3 regions of the Lactobacillus sp. ESL0681 genome follow, and region 1 is predicted to be linked to each of the others. Evidence: predicted binding sites of a transcription regulator. Region 1 holds the regulator's gene; each other region holds the start of a gene.
What was found. Region 1 encodes HrcA, which represses chaperone genes, less so after heat shock. Its sites were predicted from a motif close to TTAGCACTCNNNNNNNNNGAGTGCTAA; they were not measured.

Region 1 (2,280 bases):
CTATTCTCAGCTTCAATCTCACTAATACCATGATCTTTTAAGGCTTTAACTAGAGAATCCAAAGTCATTTGTACTCCCTTTTTAAGCTGCTGAGAAGCGTCATCATCTACCTTCGTAGCCAGAGCACGCTCTAGATTATCAACTGCTGGCAAAACATCCTTAGCCAGCGATTGCGATTCATACTTAATTAGTTGCGTCCGTTCATTATTATAGCGCGTCTGCATATTTTGCATTTCTGCTTGACTACGCAAAAACTTATCTTCAAGTTCTTTATTTTGCGCCTGTAAATCTGTAATCTGTTTTTCTACCTTAGCAGTAGCATTGGTTTTTTTATCTGAGTTTTTACCCTCAGAATCGGCTTTAGCTGCAGATTTAGCTTTCGACTTGCTTTTAGCAGTAGTCGCTTCTTTTTGTTTTAAATCCTCTTCACTAGGAAACTTTTCCTTGCTCACAGCTAACCTCCTTTATTGAAATCTACCATAATAGTCAAGTAGTTTCTTGGCTAATTCATTTCTAAAATATTCTAACAATCCCAACACCTGAGAATATGGCATATTGGTGGGACCTAATAAAGCAATCATTCCTTTACCATGCGAACCAACGTTATATTCTGCAGTTAACAAACTATAATCCTTTAACAAATCACCGGGTAATTCAGATCCAAGCCTGACACGAACTGAACGACCACCAAGCTGTCGATCATCAGAAGTGTCTAATAATCTAGAAAGTAAGTCGTTACGATCAACTAGGTCATACAGCGACCTGATATGCGATGCATCACCAACTGAGCTATTACTCAACAAGTTAATCTGTCCATCAACATACATTTGGTCGCTTGCAGCATCCTTAAGAACGTCCTCAACCAATGCAATCAGTTCATTTGCTTGCTGACTACTGGTATGCTTTCCTAAAGACTTAGCAAGTAAACTAGGTGTCACTTCATCTAAACTCTTACCTACCAGTTTGTCATTGAGCAAACGCACAGCCCGCTCAATCTCATCACCACTAATGTGACGTGGCAAGTTATAGACCTGATTTTGGACATTACCATCGCTGGTAACTAGAATTGCCATAATTTGTCTATTAAATAGTGGTACGATTCTGAAACCCGTAATAGTTACGTTGCGACTCTCGGGACCTTCTGCAAAAGCGGTATAATTGGTCAAATCTGACAAAATCTTAGCTGCTTCCTGCACAATTTCATTAACCTGATGAAATGGTTGATCAAGCTGCTGCATAATATGCTGGTAAACATTCTCAGGCAACTGCAATGGTTCAACCAAATTATCTAGATAATAACGATAACCTGCAGTTGACGGAATTCGTCCACTAGATGAATGAGTCTTTTCGATTAAGCCCTTTTCTTCAAGCGCAGCCATTTCATTACGAATAGTAGCACTTGACACCTTAATCGGCAACTGACTCATTACGGTTTTTGAACCCACTGGATCATGAGTTTGTGTAAAATCATTGATGATTGTTTTTAAAATTAATTCTTGACGTTCGGTCAACATAAATATCGCCCTCACTTTTAGCACTCTTACATCTTTGGTGCTAACAATTATTATGATACTAGCTTTTAGCAGAATGTCAAGCCGAGTGCTAAAAATAATCCAATTTTTTTAATTAGCAAGCAAAAAAATAGTTTGAGTGCAATCTCAAACTATTTTTAGCATTAGTTAAACTAACTAAAGATTAGCAGCCTTTACATATCTGCCTTTACCAATGATCCAATATCTCGTACCTTGAAGAGAAACCCAATCACCATAAACCGTAATGGTTGAACCGCGTTTTAGTACCTTTTGATTAGCACGCTTACCATACTTGTTATAAACATAAGCATTATGGTTCAAAACAACTTCATCACCAGTAATATTACGTTTAGCAATGTAATAACCATTATCTAACTGGTAAAACTTCCGCGCACCGACGCGATGGATAGTCTTATCGACCTTTACCCGTGAACCTGCTTTTAATGTTACTTCATTTACTCGCTGTCCTTTTTCATCATATAAATAGGAACTATGCATTATTTGATCTTTTTGTGGATCAGCCTTTATCTGCTGTGCTGGCTTAATATTATGCTTAGCTTTCTTAAAGTTAGCTGCTTTAACATAGCGATTAGCACCGACAATATAATATTTTTGACCACTAATTTTGACTGGCTCACCATAAGTAGCTAGAACCTTACCTTTTTTGGTGGTAGTCTTACCTAGTCTCTTACCAAACTCATTATAAGTGTAAGCATTGTGAATTAATTTACGTTTCACGCTTTGAACA
Region 2 (2,280 bases), 380 kb from region 1:
AATTATTGAATTTCTTTTGTGACATATCAAGTAAATGCTGCGCATTATACGGATTGGTCAACTTTTGCAAATCATAGCCAACAATATGACCAGACATTAAATTAGTATGACTTAATAAACTGGTATAAGTCCAACCATCATCGGCAACTGTAACTCCTTCAGGAATATGACCAACGCGGTTAATGTTATCATCACTAGGATCCTTAACACTTAACAATACGGGTTGATAAAACCGGGTTTTTAGTGTTAAATCACCGCTAGTCAGCGTCCGTTTTTCGGTTTCAGGCGTATATTCTGTAGGACTGACATAATTAACTGATGAACCATAATGTGTCTTCCAGGCTTGGTAGTCATTAGTCCCCTTTTGTGCCTTTACACTATCAAAGTCGCTTTCGTCAACCATACCTTCTTTAGTACTCTTTCTGACGGTTACTTTGGTGGTTGCTTTAGCTTTACCATAAGAGTAGTTAACCTTATAGGTTTTCGGTTCATCACAAAAAATGCCAGTCTTAGAGATTTGTACTTGACTATTGTCAACTACTGTTCCAGTATCATCAGTTGCATAAGAAATAGCATCGACAGTTGAAAATTCATAATGCTCGTTGCGAACTAAGCTAATCGTCTTTGGCACAGAGATTTTATTTTTGGCAAAATAGTTTTCATTAACATAGCCAACCTGACGACCGTCAACATAAATCCGCCAATAATTATACTTCTTAGTCTTCACTAATTGGTCTGACTGAATATGGTTATAGCGATAATCAATTCCATCAGCTACCTTTTTATGAACCTTACCATTCGACACACTCTGCCAAACCTTATAGTTCTTGTCCCCAGCAACTTTGGTCATCATTGCGTAACCAGTAGTTGTTTGCTTAGGCTGCTTAGTTGTAGTTGTTTGGCTTGAGTTATCCGAACTAGCCCCAGATCCAGCTTCATTTGAACTATCTGAAGCCGGCGACTGCGTAGTGGTCGAATCTGCCATAACTAACGCAGGCCCATAGCCACTTGCGACTACTAGACTTACCATGATGGTCGTGATAATCGTTGCGATTTTTCTAAATTGCTTCAAAACTATTCCTCCGATAATTAATCTTCTCTATTACATTGTAATATAAGAAGCGTGTTACAAAAAATACAAAATTGATACACTTTCATTGACAGTATTTAACGGAAGTGATTTAATTAGCACTGTACTTATTAGAGTGCTAATTATTTTTGAACTTAAATTTTAGGAGGCAAAAAAATGCTAGTACCTACTGTTGTTGAACAAACAGCTCAAGGAGAACGTGCATATGATATTTATTCACGTTTACTAAAAGATCGGATTATTATGTTGAGTGGCGAAGTTAATGATGACATGGCAAACTCAATTATTGCGCAATTACTATTCCTGGATGCACAAGATAATACAAAAGACATTTCGCTTTACATTAATTCTCCTGGTGGTGTAGTAACCTCAGGATTAGCAATCATGGATACGATGAACTTTATCAAGTCAGATGTTTCCACGATTGCGACTGGAATGGCTGCTTCAATGGCCTCACTGCTATTGACTAGTGGTACAAAGGGCAAACGTTTTGCATTGCCAAACGCTACCGTTTTAATTCACCAGCCTTCTGGTGGTGCCCAAGGTCAACAGACTGAAATCCAAATTGCCGCTACGGAAATCTTGAAGACCAGAGAAAAGATTAACCAAATCTTACATGAAACGACTGGTCAACCATTGGAGAAGATCCAACAAGATACTGAACGCGATAATTATTTAAGCGCACAAGAAGCTAAAGATTACGGTTTAATTGACGAAATCATGGTTAACAAGAAAAAATAATTAATTAGATACTAAAAAGGACTCATTTCAAAGTGAGTCCTTTTTATTTGCCCTGCTAGCATCTTAAAAACCATATTATTGTCGTAAATTTTCAGCAATTTCATGAATTCTTTTAAAACGATGATTAACCCCAGATTTAGAAATTGGTCCATCTGCAACTTGCTCGGCCACTTCTTTGAGTGATAATTCTGGATTATCTAGGCGCAAACGCGCTAAATCTTGCAGTTTTTCTGGTAATTCAGTTAAGCCCATTTTTTGCTTAATTAATTCAATATCTTCAACCTGCTTAGCAGCCGCCGTTGCCGTTTTTTTCAAATTAGCAGTATCGCAATTAACTAGCCGATTAACAGAATTACGCATATCCCGCATAATTCGCAAATCTTCAAACGCCAGCATCGCATTTAAGGCTCCGACAATATGCAAAAAATCACCAATTTTTTCAGCTTCCT
Region 3 (2,280 bases), 270 kb from region 1:
TTGACCTAATTGCTCAATCTTAGTGTCCTTAAGGTCAAGACCAAGATCATCGGTAATCACTGTACCACCAGTTAAAGCAGCAATATCTTGTAATTGTTCTTTACGTTGGTCACCAAAGCCAGGAGCCTTAACAGCTACCACGTTGAAAGTTCCACGAACCTTGTTCAAGACTAAGGTTGGCAATGCTTCACCAGAAACATCATCAGCAATAATCAATAATGACTTACCTTGTTGTACAATTTCTTGTAACAATGGCAAAATATCTTGAATATTAGAAATATTCTTATCAGTGATTAAGACGTAAGGATTATCCAAATCTGCTTCCATCTTATCGTTGTCAGTTACCATGTATTGTGATAAGTAACCGTGATCAAATTGCATACCTTCAACTACTGACAATTCAGTTTCAATTCCACGTGAATCTTCGATAGTAATAACACCGTCATTGCCAACTTTTTCCATTGCTTCAGCGATTAAATCACCAACTTCTGTAGAAGCTGAAGATACAGAAGCAACTTGCGCGATTTGATCTTTAGAAGAAACATCGTGACTTAACTTGTGCAATTCATCAACTACAGCACTAGTAGCTTTTTCAATACCGCGACGAACACCAACCGGGTTGGCACCAGCAGTTACGTTCTTCATACCTTCACGTACAATTGCTTGAGTTAAGACAACAGCAGTAGTAGTACCATCACCAGCAATGTCATTAGTCTTTTGTGCAGCTTCAGCAACTAACTTAGCACCCATGTTTTCATAGTGATCTTTTAATTCGATTGACTTAGCAATTGTCACACCATCATTAGTAATATCAGGGTTGCCGTATGATTGCTCTAAAACAACATTTCTCCCCTTAGGACCAATCGTAGTCTTAACAGTGTCAGCTAACTTATCAACACCCTTTAATAAGGAACGTCTTGCTTTTTCTGAGAATTTAATATCTTTTGCCATTCTTAATTCACTCCTTAACTATTCAACAATTGCCAAAATATCTTTTTCATGAAGAACTAAATATTTTTCGCCTTCATATTTGACATCAGTACCTGAATACTTGTCGTAAAGAACAACGTCACCCTTTTTAACGGTCATTAGAATCTTATCGCCATTATCTGCAAAGTTACCTTGGCCGATAGCAACAACTTCACCTTCAGTTGGTTTTTCCTTAGCGTTGGAAGCTAGGACGATACCGCCAACAGTCTTTTCTTCTTCTTCTTTAACTTTTACGATCACGCGATCACCGATTGGTTGTAACACGTTTGTCCCTCCTATAATCAAAATTTTAACTTTTTAATAATTATTAGCACTCTTATTACCCAAGTGCCAACCTACAAATATGATAATAACCCCTTTTGAAATAGAATGCAAGTAAAAATTAGCACTTTTTTGGTTAAAGTGCTAATTTCTGCTTTTATCATGAAATCTTGCCATGGCAAATACTCAAATTACTTATCTTCATCAGCCTTATCAGCATCCAAGAAATAAATCAGCGTCTGCAATTCTGTTGCCAAATCAACATTTTGAATGCGCACACCACTTGGTGCCGAAAGTCTGATCGGAGTAAAATTCATAATTCCTTTGATTCCAGACTCGATCATTTCATCAGCCGTCTTTTGCGCGGTATTAGCTGGCACAGTTAAGATAGCGATCGAAATTTGTTGATCACTGAGTTGTTTAGTTAGCTCACTCATCCCATAAACCGGTACACCACTCAGTATCTTACCGGTGATTTTTTCATTGATATCAAAGGCACAAGAAATCCGAATATTGTTGCTACGCTTAAAGTTGTAGTTGAGCAGCGCATGACCCAAATTACCAACACCAACCAATGCCACATTAGTTAAGGTGTCTTGGTTCAAAATTTTCTTAAAAAAGGTCAGCAAACTTTTGACGTCATAACCATAACCTCGCTTACCCAATGCGCCGAAATAAGAAAAGTCGCGCCGAATTGAAGCACTATCAACTTGAACAGCTTCAGATAATTCAGTTGAAGATACTTTCTCCTTACCGCTATCATTCAGGATAATTAAGTACCGATAATAAAGCGGCAGCCGCTTGGCCGTTGCCGTTGGAATTTTAATTGTTTCCATTATTTAAAAAGCCTCCCAGATTTTATTTGTGAACCAAATATTAATTATCCTTATTGTACCCGTGAAGCTTAGCTATTTGCAAATATTTTTTTCACAATCTACGGATAACTTTGCAAATTTTCTGGCGATTTTTGACACCGCTTAACCTGCTAAGCTTACTCTTTGCCTACTTCAGCTAACCACTTACCTCAAT

Region 2: the regulator HrcA is predicted to act here: its motif matches at 1,186-1,212, upstream of clpP (ATP-dependent Clp endopeptidase proteolytic subunit ClpP).
Region 3: the regulator HrcA is predicted to act here: its motif matches at 1,373-1,399, upstream of groES (co-chaperone GroES).

The regions. Positions count from the first base shown of each region.
Region 1 is NZ_CP113943.1:486,222-488,501, forward strand. It holds gene grpE (nucleotide exchange factor GrpE) at 1-452, opposite strand, end outside; gene hrcA (heat-inducible transcriptional repressor HrcA) at 465-1,514, opposite strand; gene OZX59_RS02460 (Rib/alpha-like domain-containing protein) at 1,689-2,280, opposite strand, start outside.
Region 2 is NZ_CP113943.1:108,918-111,197, reverse strand. It holds gene OZX59_RS00610 (SH3-like domain-containing protein) at 1-1,072, opposite strand, end outside; gene clpP (ATP-dependent Clp endopeptidase proteolytic subunit ClpP) at 1,247-1,831, shown strand; gene whiA (DNA-binding protein WhiA) at 1,907-2,280, opposite strand, start outside.
Region 3 is NZ_CP113943.1:759,537-761,816, forward strand. It holds gene groL (chaperonin GroEL) at 1-951, opposite strand, end outside; gene groES (co-chaperone GroES) at 970-1,254, opposite strand; gene OZX59_RS03570 (redox-sensing transcriptional repressor Rex) at 1,443-2,087, opposite strand.